3 regions of the Bifidobacterium sp. UTCIF-1 genome follow, and region 1 is predicted to be linked to each of the others. Evidence: riboswitches for the same ligand, from Rfam matches in the RefSeq annotation. Region 1 holds a riboswitch; each other region holds the start of a gene.

Region 1 (6,062 bases):
CTACAACTCCCACGGCGTGCACGTCTACCGCTCCACTGATGCCATGAACTGGGTAGACAAGGGCGTTGCGATGCGCTCCATCTACTACGATGGCGAGCTCACCGACGACAGCTACTTCACCGACCTGTACGGCCTGAAGGATGCGGACGGCAAGGTAAACGAGGCCAAGGCCAAGAAGCTCGCCTTCTACCTCAACACCAACACCGACGTGGACGGCGATGGCGTCAAGGACACCGCGAACGCGATCTTCGAGCGTCCGAAGGTGCTGTACAACGCCAAGACCAAGAAGTACGTGATGTGGTGGCACGCGGACGGCACCAAGACTGCGGGCTCGACCGCCAACTACGAGCGTTCGCTCGCCGCGGTGGCCGTATCCGACTCCCCCACCGGTCCGTTCAAGCTGACCGGCGCATACCGTCTGCCCAACCGCGAGGATTACAAGACCGGCCACAAGAACGCAGTACCTGGTGGCTCTCGCGACATGACCGTGTTCCAGGATGACGACGGCACCGCGTACCTCATCTACTCCTCGGAGGAGAACCGTACGCTGTACATCGCCAAGCTGAACGACGACTACACCAACGTGGTGAAGACCACGAAGGACACGTCGAAGGTGGCCGATGCGGACCTGCAGTACTCCGAATCCGGCGAGTATCCATACACGCTGGCTGACGGCGGCGAGGGCGCTCCGGTCGCCGGGCAGGACTTCGTGATCGTCAAGGATCGCGGCATGCTCGAGGCACCGGCCATGTTCAAGAACAACGGCAAGTACTACATCATCGCCTCCGGTGCCACCGGCTGGGCCCCGAACAAGCAGACGTACTACACGTCTGACTCGGTGTTCGGCGCATGGATTCGCGGCGTCCAGGCCGATGACCAGTACGAGAACACCGCGTTCGGCAGCCTGCCGGAGGGTGCCGATGGCCTTCTTTCCGTGGGCGACACCCGTGGTTCCACCTTCGGCTCGCAGACCGCGTCCGTGTTCCAGATCCAGCCTGGCAAGTTCATCTACATCGGTGACCGTTGGGACTCCGGCAAGTCCAACTCCACGTATGTCTGGCTGCCGATCTCCATCAACGCCACCACCGGTGCGCTGACCATGCAGAACCCCGCCACCCAGGATCCCGCCACGTATGGTGACGGCTGGGATGTGAGCTACTGGGATCAGTCCGCAGACAACCCGCTCAACCTCGCTTCGATTGAGGTCAACGGTGCTGCGGTGGCCGGATTCAACGGCGGAACCACCACTTACACGGTGGATACCGGTGCATGGGGCAAGGTGCCTACGGTCAAGGCCGTGGCCGCCGACCCCGAGCACACGACCGTGACCGTGGACGTCAACACCGCCCGCGCGATCGTGACCGTCGCCTCCAAGGATGACCCGGCCCAGACCCGCACCTACACCGTGCGCTTCACCGCATCGGCCGAGGGCGCGCAGCAGGTGGGCGAACCATGGAAGACCACCAGCTGGGGCAACGCCGGTACCTTCCTGCAGGGTGAGGCCACCGGTTCCTTCCGCATCACCGACGCCTCGAACAACGGTGCATGGACGAACAAGGACAACCTGTCCACCATCTACCAGCCGGCCAAGCTCGGTGTGGGCGACTCGATCGAGACGACCATCACCTCCTCCCAGCCCGGCAGCAACGAGGACCCGCGTGCGGGCATCATCGTGCGCAACGATCTGAGCGCGGCCGGCCAGGGCAAGGCCCACGGCTACGCGCTGCTGATCGCCAGCACCAAGGGTGCGTTCTTCCAGACGGATTCGAACAACAACGGATTCATCGACAAGGAACTCGACAAGGTGGCCGAAGCCGCCAGCTCCATCGACACTCCGGTGTCGTTCAAGCTGGTGCGTAACTCCGCCACCGAGCTGGAAGGCTTCTACAAGCTCGCCGGCTCCGCCGAGTGGAAGAGCCTCGGCACTGCCACTCTCGGTGAGGATGCGGCCGACAAGCTCGACGTGGGCATCTTCGCCACCTCGAACAATGCCAAGGGCGACTACACCGCCATCTTCGACGGCACTGCGGTGACTGCCAAGGGCGAGCCCGAGCCCTCGCAGCCGACTGTGACCGGCATTGAGGTGAGCGGTCCGGACGACGTCGAGTACACGGTCGGTGAGACGTTCTCGGACAAGGGTCTGACGGTCAAGAAGCTGATGTCCGACAACACCTCGGATGAGGTTGCCGCAGGCGACTACACCCTGTCCGCCGTGGACGCCTCCGGTGTTGTGGTCGATCTGTCCAAGCCGTTCGCGGCTGCGGGCAAGGTCACCGTGACCGTTGCGCTGAAGGACGATGCCACCAAGACCGCCGCTTTCGAGCTGACGGTCAAGGACAAGCCGGTCACGCCTCCTGCCGAGACGACGGTCGATGAGATCGCCGTGACCAAGCAGCCCGCGAAGACCGAGTACACGGTCGGCGACAAGTTCGACGCCTCCGGCCTCGAAGTGACCGCCAAGCTGTCCGATGGTGAGACCCGTGTGCTGGGCTCCGACGAGTACCTGCTCACCGGCTTCGATTCCTCCAAGGCTGCGGACGCTGTGACGGTGACCGTGACCTACACCGGCAAGGACGCGGGCAAGGATCTCAAGCCCGCCACCTTCACCGTGAAGGTCAAGGCGAAGGATGCCGGTTCCGACAATGGCGGCAACGGCAACCAGGGCAACCAGGGTGGCAATGGCAGCCAGAACCAAGGCAACCAGAACCAGTCCGACAAGAACAACAACAAGTCGGACGGCAAGGGTGACGGCAATCTGGTGAATACCGGTTCCGCTGTCGCCGGCGTGGCTGTCGCGATGCTGCTGCTGGCAGTGGCGGGCATCGCGCTGGCCGCCGTGCGCCGCAGTCGCCGGTAGCCGGTAGTCAGCACTCGGCAGTCGATTATCGATAATCGACTACCGAGTGTTCCCGGCAAACGTACGGCTGACAGCCGACCGGCTCGGTGCCGTACGGCACCATATTGCAGGTGCTATGTATGAGGCCGCCGTCCCTTTCCTTCAGGGACGGCGGCCTCGTCGTGTCATCTGGCTGATGCGCGTGTGCCGTTGGCGCCGGTGCGGCGTGTCATGGCCGCAATGTGGTGATGGGCGCGACGATTACTCCGTCCGGACGCGTGAAGCTGTAGGCTCCGGTACCGGTGAGCACCATGAGGAAGCTGGGCTCGGACATCTTGGAGGTATCCAGTCTTCCGGCCAGCTTCAACAGGTTCGAGGCACCCTCGTTGGTTAGTTTGTCTCCTCCGAGTTTGACCTCGATGAGACCATACCGTCCGTCACGCAAATGGACCACGGCATCGCATTCCAAACCGGTCTTGTCACGATAGTGGAACACCTGTCCGCCCAATGCGTCCGCATAGACGCGAAGATCGCGGATGCACATTCCTTCAAACAGTAGGCCGAAGGTCTCCAAGTCACGTAAAATGCCCTGAGGATTCACACCAAGGGCAGCCGCAGCGATGGACGGATCGACGAAATGCCGCGTATCCGCCGATCGAATGGCGGTTTTCGAACGAAGATTCGGATTCCATGCGGGCATGTCCTCGATGACATCCCGAAAGGCTCCATTTCCTTATTTGGACCGTTTTCGTTTCCTTGTTTGGCTGACGGATTTGTAACAGAATTCGTTACACTTCCGTCAGTTACACTTCCGTCAGCCGAGGTGGCAACCCGGCAACCCCGGCAACCCCGGCAACCCCGTCAATCGACATGACAAACCCGGCAATCTGGCCCGGCGCGGGATTTTCCTTGACTCGCAGCCGCTGTGTTTGCTACGGTGACCTCGAAACCGATTCGTAAGGGGCGCCTCTGGCTGAGACGGCATTCGCCGAACCCTTCGAACCTGTGAGCTCATACTCGCGTAGGGACTACGACGGTTGGACGCTTCCGTTCGACTCGAGAGCCGTGTGCGCATTGAGGGAGGAAGCAAGAAAGTGTCAATACGCAAGGAACTGACCGCCCAAAACGTCCTGCTGGGCTTCCAGCATGTGTTCGTCTCCAACGTCTGGCTCGACCCGGTGTTCGTGGCGGGCGCCATCGGCCTGCCGATCGCGTTGTCGTCGAACATGATCAACGCCATCTTCATCGTCTCCGGTCTGGTCACGCTGATTCAGGCCACCCGACTGGTGCGCCTGCCCGTGGTGCAGGGCCCGTCCGCCGCGTTCGACGCGCTGATGATCGCGGCCGGTACCGCCGGCATGCTGGGCGCGGCCAGCTCGTCCATCCTCATCGCCTCGCTGGTGTTCCTGGTACTGTGCCTGACCGGCGTCATCGAACGGATGCGGTTCCTGTTCTCCCCGCTGATCTCGGGTGTGGTCATCTTCATGGTGGGCGTATCCCTGTCCGGGTTCACGCTGAGCGAGTTCCTCGGCGGCGCTCCCGGCGACAAGACGTTCGCCGACCCCCGCATTCTCGCCGTGTCCATCCTGACCACGGCGATCGTGCTGGTGCTGTCCCTGCTTGGCAAGGGGCTGCTCAAATCGTTCTCCTTCCTGATCGCGCTCGTGGTGGGTACTGTGGTCGCCGCCGCGCTGGGCATGGTGGACTTCTCCCCTGTCGCATCAAAGGGCTGGCTTGGTCTGCCGACCTTCCTGCCTTACGGTCCGTTTACGTTCGATTGGAAGATTTTCGTACCGTTCTTCATCGCCTACATGGTCGCCGTGATGGAGGCGCTGGGCGTGTATCAGGCGGCTTCCGAGATTCAGGGCACCCCGCTTGAGCGCAAACAGGTGCGCTACGGCCTGGCCGGCGAGGCGGCCGGTTCCGCCATCTCCTCGCTCATCGGCGGCTTCACGACCACCGCGTACCCGCAGAACGTGGGTCTGCTGAACCTGACCGGTGAAGGCAAGCTGCGCACGCGCACGCCTGTGGTCATCGCCGCAGTGCTACTGCTGATCCTCGGCTTCGTGCCGAAGGCCGGCGCCCTGCTGTCCGTCATCCCCTCGGCGGTCGTCGGCGGCATCTTCCTGCCCGCTGCCGCCAGCCTGATCGTGACGGGCATCCGCACGCTGCGCAAGGTCGCCGACGACGAACGCCGTCAGATGGTGATCGGCATGTCCCTGCTACTCGGCATCGCGTTGCCGAAGGCGCTCGCCGGGCTGACCGGTGGCGCGAGCGTGTTCTTCGGCAACAACATCATGGTCGGCGTATTCTGCGCAATCATCCTCAACGCGCTGTTCGTGGCGCTGCCGGATCTGGTGGCTCGGCATCGCGCGCCGGGTGCCGCTGAACCGGTCGCGAACGTTGCGAATGCTTCCGCGAATGTAGCGGAGGCTACTGCGAACGGTGCAGAGGCTGCTGCGAACGTAGCGGATGCTGCTGCGAACGGTGCTGAGGCCACTGTGAACGTAGCGAAGGCTACTGCAGTCGCGCCATCCACAAATGTTGTGGATAACTCGAACGTCGCCAAGCGGGACTGAGTTCAGCGAACAATAATGCATATCAGGATTCAGACTATTCAGCGGAATCGGAGGGGAGCAGATCAATGACTGCAATGACTGGCGGGACCGATGTGAAGGCCGACGCGGGCCGTATCAAACAGGAGATTCTCGATTTCATCCACACCTACGGCTGCGAGCAGGCACCGGACGAGGCGTTCGACGACTTGGCCCGCGACGTGTTCACATACCAGTACACGTATGACTTGCCGTATCGCCGGTATTGCGCGGCAAAGCGCATCACGCCCGCCTCGTTGCGCGACTGGCGGGAGATTCCGCCGATGCCAGTGGACGGATTCAAGCACCTCACCCTGTCCACCCTCCCCACCGACCAGTGCGAAGCGGTGTTCATGACCAGCGGCACCACGCACGGCGGGGCGATGCGTGGCCGCAACTTCCACCCGGACCTGGAAGTGTGGGATGAGTCGATGATCGTGCCGTTCCGCCATTTCATCATGCCGGACCGCGAACGCATCCGCATCGCCGTGATCTCCCCCGCGTGGGACATGAACCAGAACTCGTCGCTCTCCCGCTACCTCACCAAGGCCGTGGAACAATGCGGCAGCGAGGGCAGCGGCATCTACTTCGACGAGCACGGACTCAAATTCGACGGCATCATCGACTTCCTG
Region 2 (6,062 bases), on a different contig from region 1:
TTGAGCACGGCTGCTGATGTGGGAACGTTAAGGTTCAATACTCTTACATGGCCGTTATCGACAGGAGTGAATGCGTAGCCATTGATGATCATTCCAGCCGAATCGGCTATTGCCCTGATGTCAGTCATGAGCGATTTTCACTTTCTTTATGGGTTGCATGAACGAATTGGCATTGATGTACAAGTCGTTGAGTATCGGCTCCAGATCGATGTATTCCTCTTCTGGAACAGTGTTTTGCTTGTATTGGGCGTCTACCACGAGATAGCCGTTATCCCACTGTTTGACATCAGTGTATCGTTCTAAGGAGTATGGGGCTCGGAACCGTATACGCAGTTTGCCGTATTGAAACACGGTGAATCCATTCTCCGCGCTTAGGTATGCGGTGTCATTCGGCGTTGTGATCGTCACGGTTCGCTGCTCCTTCCTTGATATGGCATCCTTGGCGTGTCAATGCACGTAATGCAATGTTGTGCTGATAGCCATTATAGATTGTGATGAAACTCCGGGCTTGTGCCTGAAGGTGCTTCGCAGCTACCAGTACATCGCCGCCAATGCCATCTCCGACCGGGTACGCAAATGCGATTGGGAACAACGGCCGGCCTTGCCCGGTCGCCCCGGTGGATACGTATGGCATACCACCGGTTCCGGGAAGACCATGACCAGTTTCAAATCGGCACAGCTCATCGCCGATTCCAAGAATGCCGACAAGGTCGTGTTCCTTATGGATCGCATTGAACTGGGGACACAATCACTGAAGGAATACCGCAGTTTTGCGGACAATGAGGATGATGTGCAGGGCACCGAGAACACCGGCGTGCTGCGACATCGTCTTGCCAGCGCGGATCCAAAGGACACGCTTATCGTCACCTCAATCCAGAAAATGAGCAACATCAAGCTTGGCGAAGGCGGCGTTACCCAAGCCGAATTGGACAATATGGCAAGCAAGCGCATCGTCTTCATCGCTGATGAATGTCATCGCTCCACCTTTGGCGACATGCTGCAGGACATCCGGCGATCCTTCCCGAACGCTCTGTACTTCGGATTTACCGGCTTCGACTCGAAATGGGTGAACACGCTGTATCTCGATAAGGTAATTGAAAACGAAAGCAAAAGCATTATTCAGGCGTTCAGCCGCACCAATCGACTCTTCGGACCGGACAAGCCCTTTGGAATGATTCGTTACTATCGCAAGCCCCATACCATGCGCGACAACATCGCGCGTGCGGTCAGGCTTTATTCCGGTGACCGGCCACTCGACCTGTTCGTACAAAAACTGCCACAGAACGTGGCCTCCATGAATGCGCGTTACCGGGAGATTCTAAGCGTGTTCAACGATTCAGGGCAATCGGACCTGCGGCAGCTGCCCGAGTCGGTGGAATCCAAGCGCAAGTTCGCCAAGGAATTTGTGGAGCTCAATCAATTCCTGGAAGCGGCGAAAGTACAAGGATTCGACGGGAACAAAGAATCATTCGAGTTCACGGATGAGAATGGCGACTCAGTGAACGTGCGCCCGGAGCTTGACCAACGCACATATCTGATACTGGCGCAACGATACAAGGAGCTCTTCGGTGACAAGTCGGAAGGAGACAACGCGCCGGGTGACGGCAAGGATGACGACGAAGCTCCGTATGAGCTGGACGGGTATCTGACCGCCATCGATACCGGGCTGATAGACACGGATTACATGAATGCCAACTTCACCAAATGGCTCAAAGCGTTGCGCGAAGAAAGCGCTGAATTGACCAAGGTGACGACGGAATTGCACCGCTCGTTCGCGACGCTCTCGGCCGATGAACAACGACTCGCGGAACTGTTCTTGCGTGACGTGGAACGTGGTGATGTGACCGTCGAGGACGGCATGACATTGCGTGGCTACATCACCCGTTATGCGCGGCGTGAGAAGGACGGACAGATAGACAAGCTCGTGGGCTACTTCGGAGTGCGGCGCTCTCTCGTAGAGGAGTTCATAGGCCAGTTCATCACTGAGGCGAACATCAACGAATTCGGACGGCTTGATGCCTTGTATGACTCCATCGACAAAAAGTTATCGAAATCCACGCTAGAAGTATGGATGGGTGTGATTATTTCACAGCCCAAAGCGAATCGGACAGTGCGAAACCTGCTGAGGCGTTTCGTGTTGGGAGGTGGATTCGATGTCGATGAAACGCTTGAAAAGATGCGAATTGCGAAAGGCGAGGAGGAATCGGACGATACGCCGCGTGATGTAGCCCAACGCTGATACTCTGACAGACAGTCGCAAACCATATGAATGCATGTAAAGTGCGCCATCGTGCACGCACGCGCATTCCCCCCCCGGGATATCGCATGACGCGCAGGAACGCGAAGGAGTAACGCATGACCGAATCCAACCAGCAGTCCGAACACCTCGCCCTGTGGGGCGGCCGCTTCACCTCCGGCCCCTCGCCCGAGCTGGCCCGCCTGTCCAAGTCCACCCAGTTCGACTGGCGCCTCGCGGACGATGACATCGCCGGCTCGCGAGCCCACGCCCGCGCGCTCGGCCGCGCCGGACTTCTGACCGCTGACGAGCTTCAGCGCATGGAAGATGCGCTCGACACCCTGCAGCGCCGGGTGGACGACGGCTCCTTCGCACCCATCGAAGACGATGAGGACGAGGCCACCGCGCTCGAACGCGGCCTGATCGACATTGCCGGTGACGAGCTCGGCGGCAAGCTTCGCGCCGGACGCTCACGCAACGATCAGATTGCCTGCCTGATCCGCATGTGGTTGCGCCGCCACTCCCGCGTGATCGCAGGGCTCCTGCTCGACCTTGTCAACGCGCTCATCGAACAGAGCGAAAAGGCCGGCCGTACCGTGATGCCCGGACGCACCCACATGCAGCACGCCCAGCCGGTGCTGCTGGCCCACCAGCTCATGGCCCACGCCTGGCCTCTCATCCGCGACGTGCAGCGCCTCATCGACTGGGACAAGCGCATCAACGCCTCCCCGTACGGCTCCGGCGCGCTCGCCGGCAACACGCTTGGCCTCGACCCGGAGGCCGTAGCCCGCGAGCTCGGATTCTCCCGCGTGACCGACAACTCCATCGACGGCACTGCCGCGCGCGACCTCGTGGCCGAATTCGCGTTCGTCGCCGCCATGACCGGCGTGGACATCTCCCGTCTCTCTGAGGAGATCATCATCTGGAACACGCAGGAATTCGCGTTCGTGCGCCTTGATGACGCCTATTCCACAGGCTCCTCCATCATGCCGCAGAAGAAGAACCCGGACATCGCCGAGCTGGCCCGCGGCAAGTCCGGCCGTCTCATCGGCGATCTCACCGGTCTGCTGGCCACGTTGAAGGGCCTGCCGACCGCATACGCGCGCGACCTGCAGGAAGACAAGGAAGCCGTGTTCGATCAGGTCGACACGCTGGAGGTGCTGCTGCCCGCCTTCACCGGTATGGTTCGCACCATGCGCTTTGACGCCGACCGTCTTGAAGCCGAGGCTCCCACCGGCTTCGCACTGGCCACCGACATCGCCGAATGGCTGGTCAAGAACGGCGTGCCGTTCCGCCATGCCCACGAGCTCTCCGGCGCATGCGTCAAGATCGCCGAAGGTCGCGGCCAGGAGCTCTGGGACCTGACCGACGAGGACTTCATCGACACCTTCGCCGCATTCCTGCCTGCCGATAAGGCCCCGGGCGTGCGTCAGGTGCTCTCCAGCCACGGTTCTGTGGACTCCCGCAACGGCAAGGGAGGCACCGCCTACGGTCGCGTGCGCGAGCAGATCGCCGATGCCAAGGCGCAGGTCGAGGAGCTCAAGCTCTTCCCGGCTTCCACGTCGGACGGCTCCGCCTACAAGGCGCCCGGCACGTTCTGAGTGCCATACGGCTCCCCCTCGCGCGAGAGGGGAGCTTTTTCATTTGTCCATATGTCACAGAGGGTCTCTACACTGGGCAACTGTAACGAACGGGAGCCGAAAGGCTGAGAGGAAGCGCCAGCTTCGACCGGGGAACTTGACGCGGGTCATGCCGCCGTAAGGAATCGTTGTTGAGCGGTTTGCCAAGTTGCCCGTAGCAGTCTTCAGTTTCCGTGAACACAACTAAGCCGTACAGGCTGTTTGTTGGCGTAGCCAATGCGCCGAAAAACAGGCTGGCGGTCGCATGACAGGGTTCATGAATGGGCGCACCACTTACGGTACGGTTCGTTTCGTGCGCCCTTTTTTAGTATTCGGAAAGGGGACCGCAATGCAGGTCAACGGAGAGCAGGTCAAGCTCGAGCAGCCGGTCAGTGTGGCCGACTATCTCGAAACGCATGGATTCCGCGCCGAGCGTGTGGCCATCGAACTCAATGGCGAGATTATCCCACGCGAGAAACGTGCCGGAACCATGCTCGACGACCAATGCGTCATGGAGATCGTGCAGTTCGTGCAGGGTGGCTGACTTCGCGCTTCACCCGTCGGCTCCATTGGCCTCCAGTGACAAGGAGAGCCGGAAACATCATCAATCCAATGAAGGGAACATCATGAGCAATATCAATCCGGTCACCGAAGCATCCGTCGAAGCTACGCCGTTGCCGCCGCAGCCCAAGGTCGTCAATCCGGTCGGCACCGCAGCGCCGATGCTGCCGGTCGAAGACAAACCTCTCAATCTCGGCGGCCATGAATTCGAGTCCCGGTTCATTCTGGGCTCCGGTCGTTACGACCTGAACCTCATCAAGGCCACCGTCGAGCACGCCGGCACGCAGATCGTCACCATGGCATTGCGCCGTGCCCAGACCACCGAGAACAGCGTGCTCGACTACATCCCCGAAGGCATCACACTGCTGCCGAACACCTCCGGCGCGCGCAACGCCGAGGAGGCCGTGCGCATCGCGCGTCTCGCACGAGAGGTGTGCCACACCGATTTCGATGCTCCTATTTATTGTCAAATGGTTGAGAGTGTTGTGTCGTCGGGGTGGTGATGGAGTGTATCCATTGGGTGGCGCGTTGTTCGAGTTCGGGCAGGTTGCGGGTCCCGCGTTCGATTTCGCTGATTCTGCTGGAGGGTACGGCCAATGCCTCGCCGACCTGTTGCTGCGTGATGCCGTGGCTCGTGCGCAGACGGCGTAGTCGCGCGCCGCGTTCCCGCGGTGTTTCTCGTTGTCCTGCGTTGCCGTTGCGTATGGCGAGAAGCGCCTTGTACGCTTCGCGGGCGATGTAGCGTTTGAGGCAGCGGATGATTTCGAGTTTGCTTTTGCCTTCCCTGGTTTTCTTTGACACGTAGTCGCGGGTTGGCTGGTGGTATCTGAGTCTGACGATGGCGATGCGGTGCAGCGCCATGTTGCCTTGCCTGTTGCCGCCCCGGTTGAGCCTGTGGCGGTTGGTTTTGCCGCTGGACGCGGGGATGGGGCACGCGCCGCAGAGTTTGGCGAACGCAGCCTCGTCGCGGATGCGTTCGGGGTTGTCCCCGGCGACGATGGCGATCGTGGCCGCAGTGATGGTGCCGGCGCAGTAGATGTCGAGCAGGGGACGCGCGTTGGCCTCGAGGATGCGGCGCATGCGTTCCTCGAGCAGGTCGGCCTGCTCCTTGAGTGTTTTCCACGCCTTGGCGGCGCTTTTGAGCGCGGTGAGCACGCTGTGTGCGACGAGGCCTCCTGACGGCCGGCATGAGGCAAGGTGGTTCATGCGGGTCTCGGTGCGCAGCCCCCGGTATCGTTCCCTGACCGGTTCGGGGGCGGTGACCAGCAGGCCTCCGGTGGAGTTGGCCAGCATGGTCATCGCCGCGACCAGCTGGGAGCGTTCCGCGTTCAGGTGCCGTAGCGCCTCGACCCAGCCGTCCGAGCTTTTCGGCAGGCTCGTCGCTTCGCCGGCGAGCACGCCGCGCGCGGCGGCGATCGCGTCGATGGGATCGGATTTCCCGTCCTTGCGTCGCACGCCGCGGTTCGGCCTGAGCACCTCGTATACGGGGAACCCTCCGGCCGAGAGCCGTCTGGCCAGCGCCGCGCCGAACGAGTTCGTGCCCTCCACGCCAATTCCGGCACAGCGTGAGGGCTTGCCGAGGGCGTCGATCAGGCGTCCGTATCCGTCCGGGCTGGTCTCGAACGTTTCGGTGGAAATGACCCTGC
Region 3 (6,062 bases), on a different contig from region 1:
GAGGTGCTCCTTCGGGGTCACGTAGCACAGCATGGCGGTGCCGTAGCGTCCGATTTCCGTGGCGCCGATGGCGGAGGTGATGTGGTCGTAGCCCGGCGCGGTGTCGGTGGTGAGCGGTCCCAAGGTGTAGAACGGTGCGTTCTTGCAGATCGCCTTCTCCATCTCGATGTTCATGCGCACGGTGTCGAACGGGATGTGGCCCGGTCCCTCGATCATCACCTGAACGTCCTTGTCCCACGCGCGCTGGGTGAGCTCGCCCAGCGTCATGAGTTCAGCGATCTGCGCGGCGTCGTTCGCGTCCGCGAGCGAGCCGGGGCGCAGGCCGTCGCCGAGGGAGAACGCCACGTCGTACTTGGCGAAGATGTCGCACAGCTCGTCGAAGTGGGTGTACAGGAAGCTCTCCTGATGATGCTGTAGGCACCATTCGGCCATGATCGAGCCGCCGCGCGAAACGATGCCGGTCACGCGGTTGGCGGTCAGCGGCACGAAGCGCAGTAGCACACCGGCATGGATGGTCATATAGTCCACGCCCTGCTCGCACTGCTCGATGACGGTGTCGCGGAACAGCTCCCAGCTGAGCTTGGAGGCATCGTCCTCGACCTTCTCGAGGGCCTGGTACATCGGCACGGTGCCGATCGGCACGGGGGAGTTGCGAAGGATCCACTCGCGGGTGGTGTGGATGTCGTTGCCGGTGGAGAGGTCCATCACGGTGTCGGCGCCCCACTTGGTGGCCCAGGTGAGCTTCTCCACCTCCTCGTCGATGGACGAGGTGACGGCCGAGTTGCCCATGTTGGCGTTGAGCTTGGTGAGGAAGGCGGATCCGATGATCATCGGCTCGGCTTCCGGGTGGTTGATGTTGCATGGCATGACCGCACGGCCGGCCGCCAGCTCGGAACGCACGAGCTCCACATTGCAGTTCTCGCGCTCGGCCACATACTTCATTTCAGGGGTTATGATGCCGTGGCGGGCATACCACATCTGGGTCACCGGGTGGTCCTTGGCGCGCATCGGCTGGTGCGTGCGGCCACGCCATTCCTTCGTGGCGCGGCCACGCTTGATGGCGCGCTTGCCGTCGTCCTCGAGGTTGCGGCGGCGGCCCTCGTATTCCTCGACGTCGCCGCGGTCCTTGATCCAGTCGAGGCGCAGGGGCTTCAGGCCCTCCTTCGGGTCGCACTTGGGGCCTTCGGTGTTGTAGTCGATGAACGGCGGGTTCGGGCCAACGCCGGGGGTGTCGGACAGCTTGATCTCGGTGTACGGCACCTCGAGGTCGTAAGAGCCGAACTGGTTTTCGAAATGCACCGGCTTGGTCTTGCGGATGTGCGCCTTGTCGCGCTGCTTGGAGCCGCGGGCGGCGATGTCCACGCGCTGCTGCTTGGCGAGCTTCTGCGCGGCCTTGGCCTCCTTGGCGTTGGTGAACTTCTTCTCGGTGGCCTCGGCACCTGCCGGGGCGGTGCCCTCCTGCGCGGCCTGCGTGTCGGCGGCCGGGGTGTGAGTCACGATGCGCTTGGCGTAGCCGTGCCTCTTCTCGCCGCGCACGGCCTTCCAACCCTCGACCATCGCGCGGGTGGCGGCCTCCGGGTCATCGGCGCCGGCGATGGCGGAGACGGCGAACCAGCCGGCGGCCTTGGTACCCGCCAGCATGGCCATGTCGGCCGCGGTCACACCGCCACCCACGACCACTGGGAAGTCGCAGGCCGCGCAGATGGTGTTGATCTGCTTGTCGTCAAGCGTCTTGCCGGAACCGTCGTTGCCGCCGACCGAAGCCTCGGGCTTGGTCTTGGAGACGTGCAGCGGGCCGGCGCCGATGTAGTCGATGCAGCCATCGGGCAGCTCGTTGATGAGCTTGACGAGGCTTTCGGTCTCGGCGGAAAGACCCACGATCGCCTCGTCGCCGAGCAGGGCGCGGGCCTCGCGCGGCTCCATGTCGGTCTGGCCGATGTGCACGCCGTCCACCTTGATGCCCTTGCGGCGGGCCTGCCAGACCACATCAGCGCGGTCGTCGATTACGAAGGCCACGGAGTCGGACTTGTTGTTGTCCTCGATGATCTGCGCGATGTCCTGGGCCATGGCGGTCAGTTCTGAGGCGTCCGCCTTCTTGGCGCGCAGTTGGATGAAGGTCGCGCCGCCGCGCAGGGCCTGATCGACCACGTCGGTGAGCGGGCGGCCCTTGCAATCCTCAGGGCCGACTACGAAGTACGCGGACAGGTCGAACGAGTCGCGCATGGAGGCGTATGGGTATTCGTTGTTCATTTGGTGTTCCTTGGTGTTGGGTTAATTAAGGAAGTCTTGTTGTGTATCCGGGGAAGAATGGCGTTTCTCGGCTCCCTCTGATGAGGAAGTCTTGGGCGTTCCGCGATCTCACGTTTCTCGGCTCCCTCTGATGAGGGAGCTGTCTCGCGTAGCGAGACTGAGGGAGAGACAATAGGTACGAGACCACACGGTTCATTGCGCCACAATCGCCGATGCCGCCACCTGCTCGGGCGTGAGATTCCACAGCGCATCCAGCAGATGCACTTGGAACGAGCCCGGTCCGTCGGCCTTGGCCTCGGCGATCTCGCCAGCACGGTTGTACAGCAGGGTTGCCGCAAGGGCTGCGGTCAACGGCTCGGCGACGGCCAGATACGTGGCGGTCACACCGCCCAACGAGCAGCCGGCGCCGGTGATCTTGGACATCAGCGCGCTGCCTCCCGGCAAGCGGTAGACATGCTCGCCGTCGGTCACGAGGTCCACCGCGCCCGAGACGGCCACGGCCGCCTTGCCGGCGGGAGCCGAGGCGGCGAGGAACCGGGCCAGTCGCTTCGCCGGTTCGACGGCGGCGTCCACCTCATCCACCGATTCGACGCCGGCGGGACGGGTTTCCGGATTGTTGCCGTTGGCCTGATTCAGCCCCCACATGTCGGCCAGCGCGATGATTTCGGAGGCGTTGCCGCGCACGATGGTCGGCGGCGTGGCGCGGAAGGCGCGCAGGATTTCGGTGCGCGTCCGTCCGATGCCCGCCGCCACCGGGTCCAGTACCCACGGGTGGGCGGACTTGTGGAAGGCGCGCGCGATCTGCGGCAGCGCATCAGCATAGAAGGGCAGCAACGTGCCCACGTTGATGTAATCGGCACCGGAGATGGAGGCCGTGTCGATGACATCGTCCGGCAGGAAGCTCATGGCCGCCGTGCCGCCGGCTGCGAGCTGCGCGTTGGCCACCAGATTGATGGTCACGAAGTTCGTGAACGACTGCGCCAGCGGCGTCTTGGCCTTCACATCCCGTACTGCCTGCGCGATGTCGTGGCGCAGCGAGGCGAACTCGTCGTCATGGTCGTGTACATGTGCATCATTTACTACACCATGTGCGCCGGTGCAACATGATGGGTGCGAATCATCGCTCATATCACTGCTCCCTACGATGGTCTTAACCAACAGGTTCTAAGGGTCAGGCCGTGGCCATTCTCAACCCGTGTCGCCACGGGTTCCCCTGCATTACGTTGCCGACGTTATGCTCCAACATGGACATATTTGTTACAAAATCGCACAGAAACGGCGAATCTGCCCGCTTCAGGTCTGGCGAGTCGCAGCTCGGCATGGTATAAATCCGCGATCTCTTTGACGATGGACAGACCCAATCCGTTGCCGGGGCAGTTTTCCAATCGTGAGGCCGCGCCCCGGTGGAAGGGGACGAGCAAGTCGTTCAAGTCGCTGGAATCGGAGAGCAGGCCGGCATCGGGGAAATCACCGGGCTCGCTGGATTCACCGGATTCGCCGGAATCATGCGCGGCGTTGTCGCCGGTGATCCCATCGCTGACGGTCGTATCGCCGATGGTCTCGCCATCGGCACCCGTTTCTGTGCTGTTCTCCACCAACAGCTCCGCGTAGCCGTCCCCCGTGCTGCTGTCCGCAGTATCGCCACTCACCGTGCCGTCGTCCACTACGCCGCTCACCGTACGCACGATGACGGTGATATCCCCACATTCCACGTTATGCACCACCGCATTGCGCACGAGATTGCCGACCAGCAGCGTGAGCATCGTCTCGTCTGCCCGCACCCGCACCGACCGGTCGATGTCGGTGCGCACATTCAATCCACGAGCCTCGATCGCATCCCACGAGACGTCCAGCGCGTGTTCCGCCGCATCCCCGAGCGACGTTTCCGGCGGCTCCGCGTCGCCGTGATGCAACGCCATGTTCTGCACGCGCGACAGCGCCAACAGCCCCTCCACCAGATCGGCGGCGTTCCGGTCGGCGTCGAGCGCACGCCGCACCGCGGGCGCCACATCATCGGGGAAGCGGCCCTGACTCAGCGGCGCGTCCAGACTGGTCTCGATCACCGCGATCGGTGTGCGCAGCTCGTGCGACGCGTTCGCGATGAACTGCCGTTGCATGGCCGCCGCGCGCTCGATACGTTCCAGCATGGTGTTCACGTCCCCAGCCAGGTCGGTCACCTCGTCGGACCCCGCCAGCGTCACGCGCCCACCCGGTTCGGCAGGGTCGAGCCGCTGCATCTGCGCCCCCAGCGACGAGATGCGTCCGGCCAGCCGCCGCGAGATGAGCCACGCCATGATCATGGCCAGTATGGCGAACGCGGCGAACAGCGCCAGCGAGAACCACATGGCGCTCTGCATCAGGGGCTTGCGCATGTCCGCATCGCTGATCTCCATGATCGAGCCGGGCGTCATCGGCCCGCAGCCTACCGCGTGATCGGTGTAATAGCAGCCGGTGGTCGATACATAGAGCTCGCCGTTCTCGGGTGCAGGCAGCGTGGAGCCTTGTGCCACCTGATACAGCCGGTAGGATGACCGGTCGTAGATGCGACTGAAGAACATGGCCTGCAACGCCAGCGCGATTCCTAGGAACACCGCTACCAGCAGACCGATGGCCAGCGCGATCTTGCCTCGGAAGGTGCGGGGAACCAACCGCATACGCAGGCGGTGGCGCTCGCGATGCTCGTGACCGTGATGTTCGCTCATGGCAGCCGGTACCCTTTCCCGCGGGCCGATTCGATGGCCCCGCGTCCGCCGGCGTGCTCGATTTTCTGCCGCAGCGTGTAGATGACGGTTTTCGCTGCGCCCGTGCTGGCCGAACCGTTCGGCCAGACGGCGGCGATGAGCTCGTCGAGACCGACCCATCCGCCGTCCGCCTCGTCCAGATGCCACAGCACCGCGAATTCCTTGGCCGTCAGGTTCAGCGGGGTCTCATGCCAGTACGCGAGCCGACGTTCGCAATCGATCATGAGCGGGGAGGGTCCGGTTCCGGAGTCCGGACCGGGGCCGCCGCCGAAAGGCCCGCGATGGCGCGAATCGTGCCGCAGCAACGCGCGGATGCGGGCCGACAGCTCCCGGAAGGCGAACGGTTTGGTCAGATAGTCGTCCGCGCCGAGGTCCAGCCCCTCCACGCGGTCCTCGAGGCTGCTGGAGGCGGTGACCATGAGCACGCTCACGTCGATGCCCATCGAACGGATCGTCGTCATCACCGTGTCGCCGGACATGACGGGCAGATCGCGGTCGAGCAGCACCACGTCGATGTCCTCCCGGTGCGCGGCGAGCAACTCCAGCGCCTCGACGCCGGTCCCTGCCGTCCAAGTGCGGTACCCCTCATGCCGCAGCGCGTCGTCGAGCGAGGCGACCATGCCAGTGTTGTCCTCGACGATCAGTATCCCCGCCATCTCCCGCAGCCTCACGATCCGGTCATTCCCCGTGCCGGGTTCCCGCACTGATTGCCCCGATTGCCGATATGCCGACCTCTACCAGATGTACTCCACGGGGTCGTCGGTGCTGCTTGATGACCAGCCCTGCGCCGCCTTGCAGCCGTGCACGCGCGAGTCGTTGAAGTCGTAGCCGAGCTTGTCCTTTGCATCCGTAAAGCCCTCAGTCTGGAGCAGGGTCTGCCCGTCATTGAAGTCTTTGACCGTATAGCTCGCGGGCACCACACCTTCGCGTTTCATGCAGTCGACGACCGCCTCCTCCACATTCGCATAGAGATTCGGGTTGCCCTGCTGCTGCCCGTACAGCCTTTGCACATGATCGAATCGCAGATAGCAATCGGTGTAGGCGTCCTTCCATGCCTCCTCCTGGGCGTCG

The links. Region 1 has a riboswitch for thiamine pyrophosphate ahead of BW09_RS07015 (solute carrier family 23 protein). Riboswitches for the same ligand answer to the same signal wherever they lie in the genome.
Region 2: it holds a riboswitch for thiamine pyrophosphate, as region 1 does, so the genes downstream of both, thiS (sulfur carrier protein ThiS) here and BW09_RS07015 (solute carrier family 23 protein) in region 1, are expected to answer to the same signal.
Region 3: it holds a riboswitch for thiamine pyrophosphate, as region 1 does, so the genes downstream of both, BW09_RS09780 (hydroxyethylthiazole kinase) here and BW09_RS07015 (solute carrier family 23 protein) in region 1, are expected to answer to the same signal.

Annotation. Positions count from the first base shown of each region.
Region 1 is NZ_JFAG01000013.1:36,251-42,312, reverse strand. It holds gene BW09_RS07025 (bacterial Ig-like domain-containing protein) at 1-2,857, shown strand, start outside; partial or broken gene BW09_RS07020 (DUF4143 domain-containing protein) at 3,066-3,548, opposite strand; TPP riboswitch at 3,786-3,882, shown strand; partial or broken gene BW09_RS07015 (solute carrier family 23 protein) at 3,931-5,265, shown strand; gene BW09_RS07010 (CoF synthetase) at 5,481-6,062, shown strand, end outside.
Region 2 is NZ_JFAG01000001.1:78,999-85,060, reverse strand. It holds gene BW09_RS00365 (hypothetical protein) at 1-128, opposite strand, end outside; gene BW09_RS00360 (hypothetical protein) at 121-408, opposite strand; gene BW09_RS00355 (DEAD/DEAH box helicase family protein) at 470-2,239, shown strand; gene argH (argininosuccinate lyase) at 2,356-3,837, shown strand; TPP riboswitch at 3,917-4,018, shown strand; gene thiS (sulfur carrier protein ThiS) at 4,205-4,399, shown strand; partial or broken gene BW09_RS00340 (thiazole synthase) at 4,482-4,865, shown strand; gene BW09_RS00335 (IS110 family transposase) at 4,873-6,062, opposite strand, start outside.
Region 3 is NZ_JFAG01000025.1:14,352-20,413, reverse strand. It holds gene thiC (phosphomethylpyrimidine synthase ThiC) at 1-2,250, opposite strand, end outside; gene BW09_RS09780 (hydroxyethylthiazole kinase) at 2,443-3,378, opposite strand; TPP riboswitch at 3,370-3,475, opposite strand; gene BW09_RS09775 (HAMP domain-containing sensor histidine kinase) at 3,483-4,952, opposite strand; gene BW09_RS09770 (response regulator transcription factor) at 4,949-5,647, opposite strand; gene BW09_RS09765 (hypothetical protein) at 5,726-6,062, opposite strand, start outside.